2 regions of the Streptomyces sp. NPDC056527 genome follow, and region 1 is predicted to be linked to the other one. Evidence: predicted binding sites of a transcription regulator. Region 1 holds the regulator's gene; the other holds the start of a gene.
What was found. Region 1 encodes HrcA, which represses chaperone genes, less so after heat shock. Its sites were predicted from a motif close to TTNGCACTCNGNNNNNCNGAGTGCNAA; they were not measured.

Region 1 (11,167 bases):
ATGAAACGGTTGACGAGCCCGCGCGCCGGGCGCCCGGAGAAGGCGCGGGTGAGCTCGGTGCGGACGAAGAGGGGGTTCGTCATGGCCTGCTTGTGCAGGGCATGCGCGCCCGATTCGGGGCACACCAGGAACGCGGTGCCCAGCTGGGCCGCGTCGGCCCCGGCGGCGAGGACTGCGGCTATCTGCGCCCCGCGCATGATCCCGCCGGTCGCGATGAGCGGCAGCTGAACGGTCTCCCGGACCTGCGTGACGAGCGTGAGGAGCCCGGTGCCCGCGACGGAGGCGTCCGGGTCGTCGCGGTGGGTGCCCTGGTGCCCGCCGGCCTCGACGCCCTGCACGCAGACCGCGTCGGCCCCGGCCCACTGCGCGGCCTGCGCCTCCTCGGGCGAGGTGACGGTGACGATCGTGTACGTACCGGCGCGGGAGAACGCGTCGAACGTGTCGCGGCCGGGGCAGCCGAAGGTGAACGAGACGACCGGGACCGGGTCCTCCAGGAGGATCGCGAGCTTCGCGTCGTACGCGTCGTCCCGCCCGCTGTCCGGGTCGCCGAGCTGCGTCTCGTACCAGGTGGCCTCGCCCGAGAGCTGGTGGCGGTACACCTCGACGGCCGCGGAATCCGCGGGCTGTCCGCTCTGCGGCATGAAGAGGTTGACGCCGAAGGGCTGCCCGGTCAGCCCGCGCACCTGCTTGATCTCCTGGTACAGCCCGCCGGCGGTCTTGTACCCCCCGGCGAGGAACCCGAGCCCGCCGGCCTCGCACACGGCCCCGACGAGCTGAGGACCGGAGGCGCCACCCGCCATGGGGGCCTGCACGATCGGGTACCGGGAGAGATCGTTCAGTGCGGTGGACATGTGGGCATCGTGCCATACGGAAAGGCGGCACCCGCTCCCCGCGGATGCCGCCCTTCCAGGCACGACACTCGTCCTACCGGCCGTTGAACGCGTCCTTCAGCCGCGAGAACAGCCCCTGCTGCCCCGGCTGGAACTGGCCCGTCGGCCGCTCCTCGCCGCGCAGCTTCGCCAGTTCCCGCAGCAGCCGCTCCTGCTCGGGGTCGAGCTTCGACGGCGTCAGCACCTCGACGTGCACGATCAGGTCGCCGCGACCGCCACCGCGCAGGTGCGTGATGCCGCGCCCGTGCAGCGGGATCGACTGGCCGGACTGCGTGCCCGGGCGGATGTCGACCTCCTCGAGGCCGTCGAGCGTCTGCAGCGGCACCTTCGTACCGAGCGCGCCCGCCGTCATCGGGATGGTGACCGTGCAGTGCAGGTCGTCGCCCCGACGCTGGAAGACCTCATGCGGGATCTCGTGGATCTCGACGTACAGGTCACCGGCCGGACCGCCACCCGGACCGACCTCGCCCTCGCCCGCGAGCTGGATGCGCGTGCCGTTGTCGACACCGGCCGGAATCTTCACGGTCAGCGTCCGGCGCGAGCGGACCCGTCCGTCGCCCGCGCACTCGGGGCACGGGGTCGGGACGACGGTGCCGAAGCCCTGGCACTGGGGGCAGGGACGGGAGGTCATGACCTGGCCCAGGAAGGACCGGGTCACCTGCGAGACCTCGCCGCGACCGCGACACATGTCACAGGTCTGCGCGGAGGTGCCGGGCGCGGCGCCCTCACCCGAACACGTCGTACAGACGACGGCCGTGTCGACCTGGATGTCCTTGGTCGTACCGAAGGCGGCCTCGTTGAGGTCGATCTCCAGCCGGATCATGGCGTCCTGGCCGCGGCGCGTGCGCGAGCGCGGCCCGCGCTGCGACGCCGTACCGAAGAACGCGTCCATGATGTCCGAGAAGTTCCCGAAGCCGCCCTGGCCGAAGCCACCGGCTCCACCGCCGCCGCCGGACGCGGACAGCGGGTCGCCACCGAGGTCGTAGACCTGCTTCTTCTGCGGGTCCGACAACACCTCGTAGGCGGCGTTGATCTCCTTGAAGCGCTCCTGCGTCTTCGGATCGGGATTGACATCCGGGTGCAGCTCGCGTGCGAGCCGCCGGAATGCCTTCTTGATCTCGTCCTGGGACGCGTCGCGGCGTACGCCGAGTACGGCGTAGTAGTCCGTGGCCACTTACGACTCCGCCAGGATCTGTCCGACGTAACGTGCCACTGCGCGTACCGCTCCCATCGTTCCGGGGTAGTCCATGCGGGTCGGTCCGACCACGCCGAGTTTGGCGACTGCCTCGTCGCCCGAACCGTAGCCGACCGCGACGACGGACGTGGAGGTGAGCCCCTCGTGGGCGTTCTCGTGCCCGATCCGTACGGTCATGCCCGAGTCCTTGGCCTCGCCGAGCAGCTTGAGGAGCACGACCTGCTCCTCCAGCGCCTCGAGCACAGGCCTGATCGTGAGGGGGAAGTCATGTCCGAAGCGGGTGAGATTGGCGGTGCCGCCGATCATCAGCCGCTCCTCGTGCTCCTCCACCAGGGTTTCGAGGAGGGTCGCGAGCACCGTCGACACCGTGCCGCGGTCCTCCGTCTCCTCGAACGACTCCGGAAGATCCTGCACCAGCTGCGGCACGTCCGCGAACCGGCGGCCGACGACCCGGCTGTTGAGCCGGGCCCGCAGGTCGGCCAGCGAGGTCTCGCCGAACGGCGCGGGGCAGTCGATCATCCGCTGCTCGACCCGGCCGGTGTCCGTGATCAGCACGAGCATCAGACGGGCGGGGGCGAGCGAGAGCAGCTCCACGTGCCGGACCGTCGAGCGGGTCAGCGACGGGTACTGCACGACGGCGACCTGACGGGTCAGCTGCGCGAGCAGCCGGACCGTGCGCCCGACGACGTCGTCGAGGTCGACCGCGCCGTCGAGGAAGTTGTGGATGGCGCGCCGCTCGGGCGTCGACAGCGGCTTCACGCCGGCCAGCCTGTCGACGAAGAGGCGGTAGCCCTTGTCGGTCGGGATGCGTCCGGCACTGGTGTGGGGCTGGGCGATGTAGCCCTCGTCCTCCAGGACGGCCATGTCGTTGCGCACGGTGGCGGGCGAGACGCCGAGCTTGTGGCGCTCCGTGAGCGCCTTGGAGCCGACAGGCTCCTCCGTCCCGACATAGTCCTGGACGATGGCGCGCAGCACCTCGAGTCTGCGTTCGCTGAGCATCGCGCACACCTCCAGCTGTCGAATCGGTTTGCTCCGCTTTTGGCACTCGCCCTGTTCGAGTGCCAGGAATCCCCCGGCCAGTGTACGGCGGCGGGCATCGCTCCTGGCAAGGAGGCCGGGTCGCCGGGTCGTAGCAGATAGCGTCGCCGTATGGATGTCGATTGGGAAGAGTACGGCTGGGAGCGGCTCGGGAACGGGGTCGGCAGGCGGCGGCTGCCCGGCTGGGACGCCACGGTGGGCCTGGTGCTCGGGGAGAAGGGCGTCCTGCTGTACGACACGGGCTCCACGCTCGCCGAGGGCGCGGAGTTGCGGGCACAGGCGGAGGCACTTTCGGGCGGCCGGAGAGTGACGCACATCGCACTGAGCCACCCCCATTTCGACCATGTTCTGGGCACGGCGGTCTTCGCGGCGGCGGAGGTGTACGGGGCCGTGGGCCTGGACGAGCTGCTGCGGAGGGAGCGGGAGGCGCTGCGGGTGTCCGCGGTGCGTCACGGGGTCGAGGAGTCGGCGGCGACGGAGGCCGTGGACGTCCTCGTCCTCCCCCGCCACACGGTGTCGGGCGAGTGGACCCTGGATCTGGGCGGCCGGCAGGTGCTGCTGGCCAATGTCGGGCCGGGGCATTCGGGCCACGACCTGGCGCTCCTGGTCCCCGACGCCGACGGGGCGGAGATCGTCTTCTGCGGTGACCTGGTGGAGGAGTCGGGCGAGCCGCAGGCGGGCCGGGACGCGATCGGCTCGCGCTGGCCGGCGGCGCTGGACCGGCTGCTGGCGCTGGGCGGGGAGGACGCGGTGTACGTGCCGGGGCACGGGGCGGTGGTGGACGCGGCGTTCGTACGGCGCCAGCGGGATGAGCTGGCACGACGCTTCTCCGTCGCATAACGTCGCCCGAATGCGCAGCTACAACCCGGACCTGACGCCCCCTTGGAAGCGATCCGCGCCCGTGCCCGAGGTGCCGGCGGAGGTGGACCTCGTCGTCGAGGAGGTCTCGACGGGCTTCTGCGGGGCGGTGATCCGCTGCGAGGCGGGCACGGTGACCCTGGAGGACCGCTTCGGCAAGCACCGGGTGTTCCCGCTGGAACCGAGGGCCTTCCTGCTGGAGGGCAAGGTGGTGACCCTGACCCGCCCGTCAGCCGCTCCGACCCGCCCGAACCGCACGGCCTCTGGCTCGATCGCGGTCCCGGGCGCACGGGCCCGGGTGGCACGGGCGGGCCGGATCTATGTGGAGGGCCGCCACGACGCCGAGCTGGTGGAACGAGTCTGGGGCGACGACCTGCGCATCGAGGGCGTGGTGGTGGAGTACCTGGAGGGCATCGACGACCTCCCGGCCATCGTCGCGGACTTCGCCCCGGCGGCGGACGCGCGCCTGGGCATCCTGGTCGACCACCTGGTTCCGGGCTCGAAGGAGTCCCGCATCGCGGCCCAGGTGTCGTCCCCGGACGTCCTGATCGTCGGCCACCCGTACATCGACGTCTGGGAGGCGGTGAAGCCGTCGTCGGTGGGCATCCCGGCGTGGCCGGTGATCCCGCGGGGCCAGGACTGGAAGACGGGCGTCTGCCGAGCCCTGGGCTGGCCGGACAACACGGGCGCGGCCTGGCAGCACATCTTGTCGAAGGTCCGCTCGTACAAGGACCTGGAACCGTCGCTGCTGGGCCGCGTGGAAGAACTGATCGACTTCGTGACGGCGCCGTAGAACGAGACCCGGAGAGCCCCCCGTACGCCCCCACCCACCCGTACCCGTCGTGGGCAACTGTTCCGCTGGGGCGGTGGGGGTACCCCCGGAAGTCCGGGGGGTGGGCACGACCCCGACGGGGGCGGCGCCCTCACAGGCCCCTCGTCGGGGGCGGCGCCCAGAACGACCGCGCCCGCCCCCGCGGGCGCGGACGCCTAGTCCACCAGGTCCCGGACCACCGCGTCGGCCAGCAACCGCCCCCGCAGCGTCAGGACCGCCCGGCCGGCCGCGTACGGCTCCGCCGCCAGCAGCCCGTCCGCCAGTGCCTTGCGCGCCGCGGCCAGCCCGGCCGGGCGCAGGAGCTCCAGCTCCACACCCTCCCGGAGACGGAGTTCGAGCAGCACGCGCTCCACGCGCCGGTCCTCCGCGGAGAGGACCTCGCGCCCCGCACCAGGAGACCTCCCGGAGGTCAGCGCCGCCGCGTACGCGCCCGGGTGCTTCACGTTCCACCACCGCACGCCCCCGACGTGCGAGTGCGCCCCCGGCCCCGCGCCCCACCAGTCGGCGCCGCGCCAGTACAGCTCGTTGTGCAGACAGCGCCCGGCCTCCGAGGTCGCCCAGTTCGACACCTCGTACCACTCGAATCCGGCCTCCGCGAAGACGGAGTCCGCGATCAGGTACCGGTCGGCGTGCACGTCGTCGTCCGTCATCGGCACCTCGCCGCGCCGGATCCGTCGCGCCAGCTGCGTCCCCTCCTCCACGATCAGCGCGTACGCGCTGACGTGGTCGGGCCCGGCGCCGATCGCCGCCTCCAGCGACGCACGCCAGTCGTCGTCGGACTCTCCGGGCGTGCCGTAGATCAGATCGAGGTTGACGTGCTCGAAGCCCGCGGCCCGTGCCTCGGCGACGCATGCCTCGGGCCGCCCGGGCGTGTGCGTACGGTCCAGGACCTTCAGGACGTGCTGCCGGGCGCTCTGCATCCCGAACGAGATCCGGTTGAAGCCCCCGGCCCGCAGCTCGGCCAGATACGCCGGATCCACCGACTCCGGGTTCGCCTCGGTCGTCACCTCGGCGTCGTCCGCGAGCCCGAACTCGTCCCGGATCGCCCCCAGCATCCGTACGAGATCCCCGGCGGCGAGCAGCGTCGGCGTGCCCCCGCCCACGAAGACGGTCCGCACCGGCCGCGGGTCGTCGCCGAGCACCTTGCGGGCGAGGCGTATCTCCTCCACGACCTGCCCGGCGTAGTTGTCCCGGGAGGCGAGCACGCCACCGGCACCGCGCAGCTCGCTCGCGGTGTACGTGTTGAAGTCGCAGTAGCCGCACCGCGTGGCGCAGTACGGCACGTGCAGATAGAACCCGAGCGGCCGGTCCCCGGCCCCTTCCAGGGCGTGGGCGGGCAGCGCCCCGTCCTCGGGCATGGGCTCACCATCGGGCAGTACGGAAGGCATGAGCCCATTGTCCCGTACTGCCCGAGGTAACCCTCCGCGCCTGTGGACGAAGGGGTCGGCCGATCCCGCCGGCCGACCCCCACACCCCGATCAGGCGTCGTCAGAGCCCGTCAGGGCCGCGTCAGGCCTCCCGCGAGCCCGCGTACATCTCCTCGATGAGCTCCTTGTACGTGCGCTCCACCACCGGCCGCTTCAGCTTCAGCGACGGCGTCAGCTCGCCGTGCTCGATGTCGAGGTCGCGCGGCAGCAGACGGAACTTCTTGATCGTCTGCCAGCGCTGGAGCCCCTCGTTGAGGCGGTCGACGTAGCCCTGGATCAGCTTCTCGGTCTGCGGGGCGGCGACGATCTCGGCGTACGACTTGCCGCCGAGGTCGTTCTCGGCGGCCCAGCCGATGATGGTGGGCTCGTCGAGGGCGATCAGCGCCGTGCAGTAGTTCCGGTCGGCGCCGTGGACCAGGATGTTGGAGACGAACGGGCAGACGGCCTTGAACTGACCCTCGACCTCGGCCGGGGCGATGTACTTGCCGCCGGACGTCTTGATCAGGTCCTTCTTGCGGTCCGTGATCCGGAGGTAGCCGTCGGCCGACAGCTCGCCGATGTCGCCGGTGTGGAACCAGCCGTCGGACTCCAGGACCTCCGCCGTCTTCTCGGGCAGGCCGTGGTAGCCCTCCATCACGCCGGGGCCGCGGAGCAGGATCTCGCCGTCGTCGGCGATGCGGACCTCGCAGCCGGGGAGCGGCTTGCCGACGGTGCCCGTGCGGTAGGCCTCGCCCGGGTTGACGAAGGAGGCCGCGCTGGTCTCCGTCAGGCCGTAGCCCTCCAGGATGTGGATGCCGGCGCCGGCGAAGAAGTAGCCGATCTCGGGCGAGAGGGCGGCGGAGCCGGAGACCGCGGCGCGGAGCCGGCCGCCGAAGGCGTCACGGAGCTTGGAGTAGACGAGCGCGTCCGCGACCTTGTGCTTGGCCGTGAGCCCGAAGGGGGTGGCGGCGGTGCCGGTGCGGCGGAAGTTGTCCTGGCTGACCTTGGCGTACTCGCGGGCCACGCCGGCCGCCCACTGGAAGATCTTGTACTTGGCGCCGCCACCGGCACGGGCCTTGGCGGCGACTCCGTTGTAGACCTTCTCGAAGATGCGCGGCACGGCGGCCATGTAGGTCGGCTGGACGACCGGCAGGTTCTCGATGATCTTGTCGACGCGGCCGTCGACGGCCGTGACGTGCCCGACCTCGATCTGGCCGGAGGTCAGCACCTTGCCGAAGACGTGCGCGAGCGGCAGCCAGAGGTACTGGACGTCGTCCTTGGTGACCAGTCCGGTCGCCGCGATGGCCTTGGCCATGTACGACCAGTTGTCGTGCGGGAGGCGGACGCCCTTGGGGCGGCCGGTGGTGCCCGAGGTGTAGATGAGGGTGGCGAGCTGGTCCGCGGTGATCGCGGCCACCCGCTCCTTGACGGCCTCGGTGTTCTTATCCAGGTACGCCTTGCCGCGCTTCTCCAGGTCGGCGAGGCTCAGGACCCAGTCGTCGGTCTCGACGCCGGTGGCGTCGATGACCACGACGTGGTGGAGGTTCGGCAGGTCGGCGCGGCGCTCGACGGCCTTGGCGACCTGGGCCGCGTCCTCCGCGATCAGCACCACGGAATCGGAGTCGGAGAGGATGAACGCCGACTCCTCGGCGTTGGTCTGCGGGTAGACGGTGGTGACGGCGGCACCCGCGCACATCACGCCGAGGTCGGCGAGGATCCACTCCACCCGGGTGGAGGAGGCCAGCGCGACCCGCTCCTCCGCCTGGACGCCCAGGTCGACCAGTCCGGCCGCGATGGCGTAGACCCGCTCGGCGGCCTGCTCCCAGCTGAGCGACTTCCAGTCGTCCGGTCCCTGGCCGGAAGCCGACGGGACCGGGTAGCGATAGGCCTCCGCGTCGGGAGTCCGCGCGACGCGCTCAAGGAAGAGGGTCGCCACGGAGGGCGGCCGGTTCTCGATCAGGGTCTGTGTGTCGCTCACGACGTCCTCCGGGCGGCGGCGGTGCGTTCTGGCGGTGCGTTCCTGCGTGCTAACTGGCGAGTAACCTACGAGCCGCGATCAGAGTAAGGCGCCGGGGTCCGGCGCGTAAGAGGCTGCGGGCCGCCTCTTCATACCCGGTTCATAACGAACGGGCCCCGCGCTGTTCGCACGTGAGCCCGTTCGATGTATCTGTCAGCTGATTGGCCGATTACTGACGATCACTTCTTGGACTTGCCGCCCGCGGAGTCATCGCTCGACAGCACGGCGATGAAGGCCTCCTGCGGGACCTCCACGGAGCCGACCATCTTCATCCGCTTCTTGCCTTCCTTCTGCTTCTCCAGCAGCTTCCGCTTACGGGAGATGTCACCGCCGTAGCACTTGGCGAGGACGTCCTTGCGGATGGCGCGGATGGTCTCGCGGGCGATCACCCGGGAGCCGATCGCGGCCTGGATCGGCACCTCGAAGGCCTGCCGCGGGATGAGCTCGCGCAGCTTGGCGACGAGCCGCACGCCGTACGCGTACGCCGCGTCCTTGTGGGTGACCGCCGAGAAGGCGTCCACCTTGTCGCCGTGCAGCAGGATGTCGACCTTGACCAGGCTGGAGGCCTGCTCGCCGGTGGGCTCGTAGTCGAGGGAGGCGTAACCGCGCGTCTTGGACTTCAGCTGGTCGAAGAAGTCGAAGACGATCTCGGCGAGGGGGAGGGTGTAGCGGATCTCCACCCGGTCCTCGGAGAGGTAGTCCATGCCGAGCAGCGTGCCGCGGCGGGTCTGGCAGAGCTCCATGATCGCGCCGATGAACTCGCTCGGGGCGAGGATCGTGGCGCGCACGACGGGCTCGAAGACGTCGTTGATCTTGCCTTCGGGGAACTCGCTCGGGTTGGTGACCGTGTGCTCGCTGCCGTCCTCCATGACCACGCGGTAGACCACGTTGGGGGCGGTGGCGATCAGGTCGAGACCGAACTCTCGCTCCAGCCGCTCCCGGATGACGTCCAGGTGCAGCAGACCGAGGAAGCCGACGCGGAAGCCGAAGCCGAGGGCCGCGGAGGTCTCCGGCTCGTAGACCAGCGCGGCGTCGTTGAGCTGCAGTTTGTCGAGCGCGTCACGCAGGTCCGGGTACTCCGAGCCGTCCAGCGGGTAGAGGCCCGAGAACACCATCGGCTTGGGGTCCTTGTAGCCGCCGAGCGCCTCCGTGGCGCCCTTGCTCAGGGAGGTGATCGTGTCACCGACCTTGGACTGGCGGACGTCCTTCACACCGGTGATGAGGTAGCCGACCTCGCCGACGCCGAGACCGTCGGACGGCGTCATCTCCGGGGACGAGACACCGATCTCGAGCAGCTCGTGGGTGGCGCCGGTCGACATCATCTTGATGCGCTCGCGCTTGTTGAGCTTGCCGTCGACGACACGGACGTACGTCACGACACCGCGGTAGGAGTCGTAGACGGAGTCGAAGATCATCGCGCGGGCGGGGGCGTCGGCGACGCCGACGGGGGCCGGCACGCTCTCGACGACCCGGTCGAGCAGCGCCTCGACACCGAGACCCGTCTTGGCGGAGACCTTGAGCACGTCCTCGGGCTGGCAGCCGATGAGGTTGGCGAGCTCCTCGGAGAACTTCTCCGGCTGCGCGGCGGGCAGGTCGATCTTGTTCAGCACGGGAACGATCGTGAGGTCGTTCTCCATCGCGAGGTACAGGTTCGCGAGGGTCTGCGCCTCGATGCCCTGGGCCGCGTCGACGAGGAGGACCGTGCCCTCGCAGGCCGCCAGGGACCGCGAGACCTCGTAGGTGAAGTCGACGTGCCCGGGGGTGTCGATCATGTTGAGGATGTGGGTCTTGCCCTGGCCCGCGCCCTCGGTGGGCGCCCAGGGAAGACGGACCGCCTGGGACTTGATCGTGATGCCGCGCTCGCGCTCGATGTCCATCCGGTCGAGATACTGGGCACGCATCTGCCGCTGGTCGACCACCCCGGTCAGCTGGAGCATCCGGTCGGCAAGCGTGGACTTGCCGTGGTCGATGTGCGCGATGATGCAGAAGTTGCGGATCAGCGCCGGGTCGGTACGGCTCGGCTCGGGCACGTTGGTAGGAGTCGCGGGCACGCAGGGTCTCGTCTCGGGGCGATGGTCGGATCGATACGTAGGCTCCATGGTCCCATGAGTGAGCGGCTCCGCTCGGTTTGGGCAGAGGTTAGACCCCCTGATATCGTGGACAGCTGTGTCTCGTACGCCCTCTCAGCGAAGAGGCACACCTCAGAAACAACACCGAACCTGAAAAGGCTCTTTTCGTGGCGAACATCAAGTCCCAGATCAAGCGGAACAAGACGAACGAGAAGGCGCGCCTGCGCAACAAGGCCGTCAAGTCCTCGCTCAAGACCGCGATCCGCAAGGCCCGCGAGGCCGTCGCCGCGGGTGACGTCGAGAAGGCCGTCGTGGCTTCTCGCGCCGCCTCCCGCGCGCTCGACAAGGCTGTCTCGAAGGGCGTCATCCACAAGAACGCCGCCGCCAACAAGAAGTCGGCGCTGGCCACCAAGGTTGCCGCTCTGCAGGGCTGAGCCCTCTGATGTAACGCCGGACGGGACCCAGCGGGCCCTCTCTCCCGCTCCCAACCGGCCCCCGGACTCGTACGCGACACGCGTTCGCCACGCGTGTACGAGCCCACCAGCCGTACGACAAGGCCCCGCGCCCTCCTTCCCCAGGAGAACGCGGGGCCTTCGTCGTGGAACGCCCCGGAAACCATTCCCAGCCGGCCGGGCTCACGGACCCGGGGAAGCCACTGCACCCCGGCGGAGCCACGTGCCGCCGGTGTGGTGTGACGCTGCCGCTGGTCGCGGGGCGGAGTCTCTGGTCCTCGGCCGACCGCCGCCAGCCCCCGGCAGGGTTTCGGGTAGGGGCGGGGTGGGGGATCAACCGCGCCCCCACCGACCCGCGGCTACCGCCGCAACCGCGCCGCCCGCGCCACCGCGACAACCGCCTTCTCCAG
Region 2 (11,167 bases), on a different contig from region 1:
GCGGCCGGTCCGGCCGCGGCGAGGGACAGCGAGCCGAGCGCGCCGACGGCGAGACCGAGCGCCACCGGCAGTGTGTTCATCCGATTGTTGAACCGCATGAAACGGAAATTTAGTTAAAAAGCATCATCATTCGGTGTTACGCCACGCGGCGGCGGGCGTACTCCGTGATGTCGATCATCGGCGGCCGCTCCTCCGTGTCCACGGCGTACGTCCGCGGCGTAAAGCCCTTCCCCTCACCCGTCTCGTCCCGCTCGAACTGCGTCAGCAGCGGCCGCACCAGATGCCCGCGGGACAGCCGCAGCTGCGCGGTCCGGTAGATCGCCGCCGCCATCCGGCCGAGCGCCCGCCCGTCCTGGTGGCGGTGCTTGCGGACCCCGACGTCGACCTGGGCGAGGGCGTCGAGGCCGACCGTGTGCAGCGCGTCGACGAGCAGGCCCAGCTCCACTCCGTAACCGACCGGGAAGGGCAGCCGCTCCAGCAGTGAGCGCCGCGCCGCGTACTCGCCGCCGAGCGGCTGCACGAAACCGGCCAGCTGCGGCCAGTGCAGATTGAGCAGCGGCCGGGCCACCAGCTCCGTCACTCGCCCGCCCTGACCTGGTGCGTCGGCCAGCGGACGGTCGTACATCGCCTTCACGAAGTCGACGTCGGGCTCGGTGAGGAGCGGGCCGATGATGCCGGTGACGAAGTCCGCCGAGAAGTCCCGCAGATCCGCGTCGACGAAGCAGACGATGTCACCGCTGGTCACCATCAGTGACCGCCACAGCACCTCGCCCTTGCCCGGCACGGCCGGTATCCGCGGCAGGATCTCGTCACGCGCCATCACCCGCGCCCCGGCCGCCGCCGCGACCTCCGCCGTCCGGTCCGTGGAGCCGGAGTCGATCACCACGAGCTCGTCGACGAGCGGCATCGCCTCGGACATCAGCTCCCGGCGGATCACGGAGACGATGTCGCCGACCGTCGCCTCCTCGTCGAGCGCGGGCAGCACGACGCTGACCGTCGTCCCCCGCTTGGCGGTCAGCAGCTGCTCCCTCGGACGGTCTGCCACGGACCAGGACCGCCGGGCCAGCCAGCGCTCCACTTCATCCAGCAACGTGATCTCCATCTCGCGGTTCGGACGACCATCTCAAGCGTCCAGGCCTTCGGTTACAGTCTTGAACAACGCAGATGCCCGATGCATGTCGGGGTGCCACCTGCGTTCTACAACCGAATACCGCTCATCCAGAGGGGCAGAGGGAAACGGCCCGTTGAAGCCCCGGCAACCCTCCAGTCGGTCTCGTCCGCAGTCGTCAGCACTGCGACCGCGAGGCTCCCGGCTAGGGAAGGTGCCAAATCCGTCTCATGGCGACGTTCGTCATGGGAAAGATGAGGAGAAAGGGCCTCGCCTCCATGGCTGTACAGACTGTTTCCACCACCACTTCGACGGTTGACCTCGGTCCGGCTTCCGGACTCTCCTGTCGTGAATGCGGTGAGAAGTTCCCCCTCGGCCCCATTTTCGCCTGCGAGCTCTGTTTCGGCCCGCTCGAAGTCGCGTACGACCTGCCCCTCGGCGACCCGGAGGCCCTGCGCAAGCAGATCGAGGCCGGCCCCGCCAACATCTGGCGCTACGCCCCGCTGCTGCCCGTCCCCGCCGACGTCGCCGAGAAGCCGAACCTGAACCCGGGCTGGACCAAGCTCGTCCAGGCCGACAACCTCGCCCGCGAGCTGGGCGTCGAGCCGGGCAAGCTCTACGTCAAGGACGACTCCGGCAACCCGACGCACTCCTTCAAGGACCGCGTCGTCGCCCAGGCCCTCGAAGCCGCCCGCGCCTTCGGCTTCACCACCCTGTCCTGCTCCTCCACCGGCAACCTGGCCGGCGCCGTCGGCGCCGCGGCCGCCCGCGCCGGCTTCCGCTCCTGCGTGTTCATCCCGCACGACCTGGAGCAGGGCAAGGTCGTCATGGCCGCCGTCTACGGCGGTGAACTCGTCGGCATCGAGGGCAACTACGACGACGTCAACCGCTTCTGCTCCGAGCTCATCGGCGACCCGCTGGGCGAGGGCTGGGGCTTCGTCAACGTCAACCTGCGCCCGTACTACGGCGAGGGCTCGAAGACGCTCGCGTACGAGATCTGCGAGCAGCTCGGCTGGCAGCTGCCCGACCAGCTCGTCATCCCGATCGCCTCCGGCTCGCAGCTCACCAAGATCGACAAGGGTCTGCAGGAGCTCATCAAGCTCGGTCTCGTCGAGGACAAGCCGTACAAGATCTTCGGCGCCCAGGCCGAGGGCTGCTCCCCGGTGTCGACGGCCTTCAAGGCCGGCCACGACGTCGTGAGGCCCCAGAAGCCGAACACCATCGCCAAGTCGCTCGCCATCGGCAACCCGGCCGACGGCCCGTACGTCCTGGACATCGCGCGCCGCACCGGCGGTGCGGTGGAGGACGTGAACGACGAGCAGGTCGTCGACGCGATCAAGCTGCTCGCGCAGACCGAGGGCATCTTCGCCGAGACGGCGGGCGGCGTGACCGTCGGCGTGACGAAGAAGCTGATCGAGGCCGGTCTTCTCGACCCCACGCTCACCACGGTCGTGCTCAACACCGGTGACGGCCTCAAGACCCTGGACGCGGTGGCCGATACCTCGCAGGCGACCGCCACGATCCGCCCGAGCCTGGACGCGTTCCGCGAAGCCGGCCTGGCGGGCTGACGCCCGCGACCGACGGGGTGCCGGGGCCGCCCGGTGCCCCGGCGGCCCCCACCCTCTCCCAGACTCCGTCCCGGGGCCTCAGCCCCGCCCCGAAGCCCCGAAGGTGAACCACCATGAGCGTCAAGGTCCGCATCCCCACCATCCTCCGCACCTACACCGGCGGCCAGGCCGAGGTCGCCGCCGAGGGCACGACGCTCTCGGAGGTCATCGCCGACCTCGAGAAGAACCACACCGGCATCGCCGCCCGCGTCCTGGACGACCAGGGCAAGCTGCGCCGCTTCGTGAACGTGTACGTCAACGACGACGACGTCCGTTTCGAGCAGGGCCTGGAGACGGCGACGCCGGACGGCGCCGGCGTCTCGATCATCCCGGCCGTCGCCGGCGGCTGCTGAGCCCGCTCGGCGCCGAGCCGGCGCGGACGCGCCGGAGCGCGCCCCACGGGCCCCCGGAGTTACCCACGGTCACCTGAATTGCCCCTTCCGCCGGAGAAGCGGAGGGGGCAATTCTGCATGGTTGAGCGGGGTAGAGTTGGGGAAGTCCCCCTGACTTCCCTTCGCTGCTTGTGCCAGACGCATATGAGAATGCGTCCGCGCCCGACAAGAAGCAGCCAAAGTGTTCGAGTGTTGTGTACCTTCTGCGCACTTTGACGGGCCCGACTTGCCCCGGAATTCAGTGAATTCGCCTTAATTCTCCTTTCCGTCGTGCCCAGATTTCTCGTCCGATTGACCTGTTGCAGAGGGCAGTTGGACAGATACATTCAGCCGCGGTCGACGCGTTCCGGCGCAGGGTCTGACCCGGGTCCGCGAAGTGCGGTCCCGCGCAAGGGCCAGTAATAGGGGAGTTAGGCATGGCTCAGGGCACCGTCAAGTGGTTCAACGCGGAGAAGGGCTACGGCTTCATCGCGGTCGACGGTGGTGCGGATGTATTCGTCCACTACAGCGCGATCCAGATGGACGGTTACCGCACCCTTGAAGAGGGTCAGCGGGTCGAGTTCGAGATCTCGCAGGGCCAGAAGGGTCCGCAGGCGGACATGGTCAAGCTCGCCGTCTGAGCACGGCGCGATCGGCCACCACGTACGCACTCACGCGTTCTCTACGTCGAGGGGTCCGCATCCTGACCAGGATGCGGACCCCTCGCGCGTGTGCGGGAGGGGAGGGGGCGTGCGCCCCGGACGTCTCTCGATCTGTGGGAGTCGCTTGCACTCGCATGGGCCGAGTGCTAATCATTGGCGTTAGCACTCTGAAGGTGAGAGTGCTTACGAGGATCGGGCAGACGAGGTCCGCGGCCAGGTGGGGCAAGGAACCACAGGGCTCGCAGGCCGTCCGTCGCGGGCGTCGGCGCGGTCCTGGAGCGTTATCCACCCCATGTCCGGGAGGACCACTTCACATGGCCAAGATCATCGCGTTCGACGAGGAGGCACGGCGCGGTCTCGAGCGCGGGATGAACCAGCTCGCCGACGCCGTCAAGGTCACCCTTGGCCCCAAGGGCCGGAACGTCGTCCTCGAGAAGAAGTGGGGCGCCCCCACGATCACCAACGATGGTGTGTCCATCGCCAAGGAGATCGAGCTCGAGGACCCGTACGAGAAGATCGGCGCCGAGCTGGTCAAGGAAGTCGCCAAGAAGACGGACGACGTCGCCGGTGACGGTACGACCACCGCGACCGTCCTCGCCCAGGCGCTCGTCCGCGAGGGCCTGCGCAACGTGGCGGCCGGCGCCAACCCGATGGCCCTCAAGCGCGGCATCGAGAAGGCCGTCGAGGCCGTCTCCGGCGCCCTGCTCGAGCAGGCGAAGGATGTCGAGACCAAGGAGCAGATCGCTTCCACGGCCTCCATCTCCGCCGCCGACACCCAGATCGGCGAGCTCATCGCCGAGGCGATGGACAAGGTCGGCAAGGAAGGCGTCATCACCGTCGAGGAGTCCCAGACCTTCGGTCTGGAGCTGGAGCTCACCGAGGGTATGCGCTTCGACAAGGGCTACATCTCGGCGTACTTCGCCACCGACATGGAGCGTATGGAGGCGTCCCTGGACGACCCGTACATCCTCATCGTCAACTCCAAGATCTCCTCCGTGAAGGACCTGCTCCCGCTCCTGGAGAAGGTCATGCAGTCGGGCAAGCCCCTGCTGATCATCGCCGAGGACGTCGAGGGCGAGGCCCTGTCGACCCTGGTCGTCAACAAGATCCGCGGCACCTTCAAGTCCGTCGCGGTCAAGGCCCCGGGCTTCGGCGACCGCCGCAAGGCCATGCTGAACGACATCGCCATCCTCACGGGCGGCACGGTCATCTCCGAGGAGGTCGGTCTCAAGCTCGAGAACGCCGGCCTGGACCTGCTGGGCCGCGCCCGCAAGGTCGTCATCACCAAGGACGAGACCACGATCGTCGACGGCTCCGGCGAGAGCGACCAGGTTGCCGGTCGCGTCAACCAGATCCGTGCCGAGATCGAGAACTCGGACAGCGACTACGACCGCGAGAAGCTGCAGGAGCGCCTGGCGAAGCTCGCCGGCGGTGTTGCGGTCATCAAGGCCGGTGCCGCGACCGAGGTCGAGCTCAAGGAGCGCAAGCACCGCATCGAGGACGCCGTTCGCAACGCGAAGGCGGCCGTCGAGGAGGGCATCGTCGCCGGTGGTGGCGTGGCCCTGCTCCAGGCCTCCAACGTCTTCGAGAAGCTCGAGGCCGACCTCTCGGGCGACGAGGCCACCGGTGCCGCGATCGTGAAGCTGGCCCTCGAGGCCCCGCTGAAGCAGATCGCCGTCAACGCCGGCCTCGAGGGTGGCGTCGTGGCGGAGAAGGTCCGCAACCTGCCCGTCGGCCACGGCCTGAACGCCGCGACCAACGAGTACGTGGACCTCATCGCCGAGGGCATCATCGACCCGGCGAAGGTGACGCGCTCCGCGCTGCAGAACGCGGCCTCCATCGCCGCGCTCTTCCTCACCACCGAGGCTGTCATCGCGGACAAGCCGGAGAAGGCCGGCGCGGCCGCTCCGGGCGGTATGCCGGGCGGTGACATGGACTTCTGATCCTTCCGGATCGGCAGTTCCTCGCAGTACGCGACCGAGGGCGGCACTCCCTGCTGGGGGTGCCGCCCTCGGGCGTTCGGGGTGATGCTGGTGGGAGGACCCCTGACGGTCCCCACGGCCGGATCCCCCACGGCGGGAGCGTTCCATGATCACGCTGCTGACGACACCCACCGACCGCGAGCTGGTCATCACCCGAACCTTCGACGCCCCGCCCGCCCGCGTCTGGGAGGCGTGGACGAAGCCCGAGCACGTCCGCCAGTGGTACGGGATCGCCGCGCTGACCACGACGGTCGCCGACATCGATCTCAAGGTCGGCGGAGCCTGGCGCTGGGGCCAGCAGGCGCCGGACGGACAGGAGATCGTCTTCTCGGGGACGTACGAGGAGATCGTCCGGAACGAGCGCCTCGTCTACACCGAGAACTTCGAGCTGATGCCCGGCCCGCCCGTGCTGGTGACCCTCACCTTCGACGACACCCCGGACGGCGGCACGGCCCTCACCAGCACGTCGCTGTGGCCCTCCACGGAGATCCGGGACCAGGCGCTGGCCACCGGGATGGAGGACGGGGTGAAAGAGGAGTACGACCGCCTGGCCGCGTACCTTCGGACGATGTGAGCCTCATCGTTCCCCGGCTGGCGGCCGGGGCCTTCGAACTGCGCCGCTGGGAGCGGGCCGACCTGCCGCTCCTGGAGGAGGCGTCGACGGACCCGTACATCCCCCTGGTCACCACCGTCCCGCCGGTGTACTCGGAGACGGAGGGCGAGGCGTTCGTCCGCCGCCAATGGGCCCGCGCGGAGAACGCGATCGGCTACCCCTTCGTCATCGTCCGCCGCCGGGACGCGCGGGCCGTGGGCATGATCGGCCTCTGGCTGCGCGAACTCCCCGAGGGCCGCGCGACCCTCGGATACTGGATCGCCCCGTCCTGCCGCGGCGAGGGCGCGGCCGGGGCGGCGCTGGCGGCGGTGACCGAGTGGGCCTTCGGTGAACTGGGCATCCCGCGCCTCCAGTTGCTCGCGGAGCCCTGGAACGAGGCCTCGATCCGGACGGCGGAACGGGCGGGGTACGTACGGGAGGGGGTGCTGCGGTCCTGGCAGGAAGTGGGCGGGGAGCGGCGGGACATGGTGATGTACGGGCGAGTGCGGCCGCCCGGTTGACGGCTGTCGCCGATGCGGGTGCGGGGCCGTGCGGGGTCGTGTCGTGGGGGGCGCGGGAGGGGCGGCAGGGGGGTAGCCCCACGTCGTACCGGCCCGGCTGCCGGATGTGATCCTGAAGGGCCGTCAACAAAGCTTGGCGCATGACCACTTACAAGATCGCCGCTCTCGCTCTCTCCGCCGCCACGGTCGCCGTCACCCTCTCCGCGACCCCCCTGACCACCACCGCCCGCGCCGCGTCCGCCGCTTCCCCCGGCCTCACGTGGACGAACTGCGCCCAGAAGGGCGGGCCCACCACCCAGGAGTGCGCCACGCTCACCGTGCCCGTGGACTACAGCGACCCCCGCGGGCCGCAGCTCGACCTCGCCGTGTCGCGGATCCGCAGCGAGCGGCCCGAGGAGAGGCGCGGGACGTTGGCCGTGATTCCGGGTGGGCCGGGCAGTTCGGGTGTGCAGCGGCTGACGACGAAGGGTGACGCCCTGCGCAGAGAGCTGGGCGGGACGTACGACCTGGTGGCGCTCGATCCGCGTGGGGTGGGCGGGAGCGCGAAGGCGAGGTGCGGGCTGGACGAGGCCGACCGGTGGATGGTGACCCTGCGGTCCTGGCCCGCGGCGGACGGCTCGATCGACGAGAACGTCGAGCGGTCCCGGCGTACCGCCGAGGCGTGCGCGCGCAACGGGGGCGACGTGCTGCGGAGCATGACCTCGGCGAACCAGGCGCGGGACCTGGACCGGTTCCGGCAGGCGCTCGGGGAGGAGAAGCTGTCGGCGTGGGGTGTCTCGTACGGGACGTACGTCGGCGCCGTGTACGCGCAGAAGTTCCCGCACCGGACCGATCGTTGGGTGCTCGACAGCAGCAACGACCCGGACCCGGGCCGGGTGGCGCGGGGCTGGCTCGCGTACATGGGCGAGGGTGCGGAGGACCGGTTCCCCGACTTCGCGGCCTGGGCGGCGCATCCGGACCGGGCGAAGGAGGGACTGCGGCTGGCGGAGCGGCCGGAGGACGTACGTCCGTTGGTGATCGCGCTGGCGGAGCGGTTGGACCGCGAGCCGCGGGAGTCGGCCAAGGCGGGCGTACCGCTGACCGGGAACGTGCTGCGGCAGGCACTCCAGAACGCGCTCTACAGCGACGGGGCCTTCGCGGGCTTCGCCCGTCTGGTGGTGGACGCCCAGGTCCCCGACCGCAAGCCCACGCTTCCGCCGCAGCTCTCCGACGCGCTGTCCGACGAGGACGCGGCGATCATGGTCGGCGTCATCTGCAACGACGTGAAGTGGCCGCGCTCCGTCCCGGCGCACCAGCGGGCCGTCACGGCCGACCGGGCCCGCCACCCTCTCACGGCCGGCCTTCCGGCGAACATCACGCCCTGCTCCTTCTGGAAGGCTCCCTCCGAGAAGCCGACCCGCATCACCGACCGGGGGCCCTCCAACATCCTGATGATCCAGAGCCTGCGTGACCCGTCCACGCCGTACGTCGCCGGGCTGAAGATGCGCCGGGCCCTCGGCGACCGCGCCCGACTGGTGAGCGTCGACCACGGCGGGCACGGGATGTACCTGGGGAACGGGAACGCGTGCGGGGACCGGGCCGTCACCACGTTCCTGCGGACGGGCGAGCGGCCGGCCTCCGACACGTACTGCGCGAACTGAGCGGCGGCCTCGTGCGGCCGAGGGGTGGCTCCGTGCGGCCGAGGGGTGGCGGCTCACCCGAATGCGATCAGCCCGGTCGCAGGGCGACACGCGGTGTCATACGTTCCGTGACATATCGCCCCGTTTGTGATCACTGCATGTGACCGCAGGTGGAGCGCCCCCGCACTGGAGGTTCGTATGTCCCCACCCCACCGCATGGGCCCGACCGTACTGACCCTGGGCGCGCTCCTCGCGCTCGGTCTACCGGCGGGCGCCGCGTCCGCGGCCCCGCCGACCTGCTTCGGAGTCCCGGCGACCATCACCGGCTCGGGCACCGTCCTGGGCACGGCCGGAAGCGATGTGATCGTCGGCTCCGAGGTCGCCGACGTCATCGACGGACTGGGCGGCAACGACCTGATCTGCGCCCTGGGAGGGAACGACACGGTCGCCGGAGGGCTGGGCGACGACCAGGTCGACGGCGGGGCGGGCGGCGACAACGTACGTGGCGATGTGCTCGCCCTGACCGGCGACGCCGAAGGCGGCGGCAACGACCGGGTCTTCGGCGGCCCGGGCGAGGACCGGCTCGGCGGGGACAGCTTCGCTCCCGCCGGCAGGGCCACCGGTGGCGGGAACGACCAGATCTTCGGTGGCCCCGGGAACGACGTCGCGGCCGGTGACAGCCGAGGTACCAGCGCCTCCGGCGGGGGCAACGACCTGATGGACGGCGGGGAGGGCGACGACGACATGAACGGGGACTCCGCCGCCACCGTCACCGACGCCTCCGGTGCCGGGGACGACGTCATGCGCGGCGGACCCGGCGTCGACATTCTCATCGGCGACGGCAACGCGCAGGGCAACGCCACCGGCAACGGCGGCGACGACGTCCTGGACCTGGGCGCCGACGGCGGGTTCTTCGCCATCGGCGACCACAACGCGGCGGCGGGAACGTCCACGGGCTCCGGGAACGACCGGATCGTCGGAGGCAGCGCGAACGAGATCCTCCTGGGCGACAGCTCCGTGAACACCACTCCGCCCGACAGCGCCGGCAACGACATCCTGGAGGGCAGGGGCGGCGAAGACCGGATCCTCGGCGACAACGCCGACTTCTTCATCGAGTCCACGGTCGGCACGGTGGGCGGGCGCGACATCCTCAGGGGCGGCGGCGACGCGGACCGGCTCCTCGCGGGTCCGAACCGCGACGTCCTGGACGGGGGCGCCGGAACTCCCGACACCTGCGACGGCGAGGCGGGCACGGACGTCGCGACGCCGTCCTGCGAGACGACGCCGAACGTCCCCTGACGGCCGAAACGGACGACGTGACGACGAGGGCGGCCCCCCGGCACGGGGGAGCCGCCCTCGCGTCACGGCGCGTCGCGCGGTGTCAGACCTTCACCGGCTCCGGCTTCTTTCAGGGCTGCGCGTGCAGGGCGGCGCGCAGATGGCCCTGGGAGTCGGTGAGGCGCTGGTCGGCGCTCTTGGCGTCGATGTCGGCGAGGATCATCAGGATCGCGGTCTTCACCTCGCCGTCGGCGGCGGCGAGGGAGGTCTCGATCTGCTCGTCCGGTGCGCCGGTGGCGAGTGCGACGATCCGCCGCGACCTGGCCTGGAGCTTCTCGTTGGAGGCGCGGACGTCGACCATCAGGTTTCCGTACGTCTTGCCGAGCCGGATCATCGTGATCGTCGAGATCATGTTGAGGACGAGCTTCTGGGCCGTGCCCGCCTTCAGCCTGGTGGATCCGGTGAGGAGTTCGGGGCCGGTGACGACCTCGATGCCGTGTTCGGCGGCGGCGGCCAGCTCGCTGTCCGCGTTGCAGGACAGGCCGATCGTCAACGCGCCTGCCGCGCGGGCGTGTTCGACGGCGCCGATGGCATACGGGGTGCGGCCGGAGGCGGAGATGCCGACCACCGTGTCGTTCGCGGTGAGGTTCAGTGCGTCGAGGTCGGCGGCGGCGAGTTCGCGGGAGTCCTCCGCGCCTTCCACGGCCTTCACCATGGCCGTGGGGCCGCCCGCGATCAGGCCGACGACCTCGCTCGGGTCGGTGTTGAAGGTGGGCGGGCACTCGCTGGCGTCGAGGACGCCGAGCCGGCCGGCCGTGCCGGCGCCGGCGTAGATCAGCCGGCCGCCGCGCGCCATGCGGGCGGCCGTGGCGTCGATGGCGGCGGCGATCGCCGGCAGCCGCTCGGCGACGGCGGCCGGGACGGTCTGGTCCTCGGTGTTCATGGTGCGGGCGATGTCGAGGGTCGGGAGCTGGTCGATCTCCGCGAGCTCGGGCCGGAACGCCTCGGTGGTGAGTGTGGCCAGTTGCGCCTGAAGCTCGGAGTACGTAGAGGACACGTGCGGCTCTTTCGGTGCGTGGACGTCGTCGTTGACGTTCAGCGGGTGCGGGGGGAGTGGCGGTGGGCGAGGGCTTCGTACGAGGCCGCGAGGGCAGGGGCCGCCGTCTCGTACGTACGTTGGGTGACGCAGGTGAACAGGCAGTCCACGACCAGGAGTTGGCTGGTACGGGACGACATGGCCGCGGGGCGCAGCTCGCTCTCGCGGGCGGTGGAGGTGGTGAGGATGTGGTCGGCGTACTGCGTCACGGGCCCGTCCGGGCGGCCGGTGATCGCGACGGTGGTGGCGCCGTGGTCGAAGGCGACGCGGAGGGGTTCTATGACGTCGCCGGTCGAGCCGGAGTGGGTGATGGCGATGGCGACGTCGCCGG

Region 2: a site for HrcA is predicted at 3,872-3,898, ahead of groL (chaperonin GroEL). Genes of this name have one in related genera too.

What each region holds. Positions count from the first base shown of each region.
Region 1 covers NZ_JBHTTQ010000026.1:24,784-35,950, forward strand. The annotation lists gene ACFQ7Q_RS15785 (nitronate monooxygenase) at 1-851, opposite strand, end outside; gene dnaJ (molecular chaperone DnaJ) at 925-2,064, opposite strand; gene hrcA (heat-inducible transcriptional repressor HrcA) at 2,065-3,084, opposite strand; gene ACFQ7Q_RS15800 (MBL fold metallo-hydrolase) at 3,235-3,963, shown strand; gene ACFQ7Q_RS15805 (DUF3097 domain-containing protein) at 3,974-4,774, shown strand; gene hemW (radical SAM family heme chaperone HemW) at 4,969-6,201, opposite strand; gene ACFQ7Q_RS15815 (AMP-dependent synthetase/ligase) at 6,323-8,197, opposite strand; gene lepA (translation elongation factor 4) at 8,416-10,287, opposite strand; gene rpsT (30S ribosomal protein S20) at 10,473-10,739, shown strand; gene holA (DNA polymerase III subunit delta) at 11,117-11,167, opposite strand, start outside.
Region 2 covers NZ_JBHTTQ010000005.1:136,279-147,445, forward strand. The annotation lists gene ACFQ7Q_RS04795 (hypothetical protein) at 1-98, opposite strand, end outside; gene ACFQ7Q_RS04800 (glucosyl-3-phosphoglycerate synthase) at 137-1,090, opposite strand; SAM riboswitch class I at 1,212-1,369, shown strand; gene thrC (threonine synthase) at 1,363-2,676, shown strand; gene ACFQ7Q_RS04810 (MoaD/ThiS family protein) at 2,790-3,068, shown strand; gene ACFQ7Q_RS04815 (cold-shock protein) at 3,524-3,727, shown strand; gene groL (chaperonin GroEL) at 4,063-5,691, shown strand; gene ACFQ7Q_RS04825 (SRPBCC family protein) at 5,837-6,304, shown strand; gene ACFQ7Q_RS04830 (GNAT family N-acetyltransferase) at 6,301-6,843, shown strand; gene ACFQ7Q_RS04835 (alpha/beta hydrolase) at 6,984-8,483, shown strand; gene ACFQ7Q_RS04840 (calcium-binding protein) at 8,661-9,761, shown strand; gene murQ (N-acetylmuramic acid 6-phosphate etherase) at 9,871-10,797, opposite strand; gene ACFQ7Q_RS04850 (MurR/RpiR family transcriptional regulator) at 10,836-11,167, opposite strand, start outside.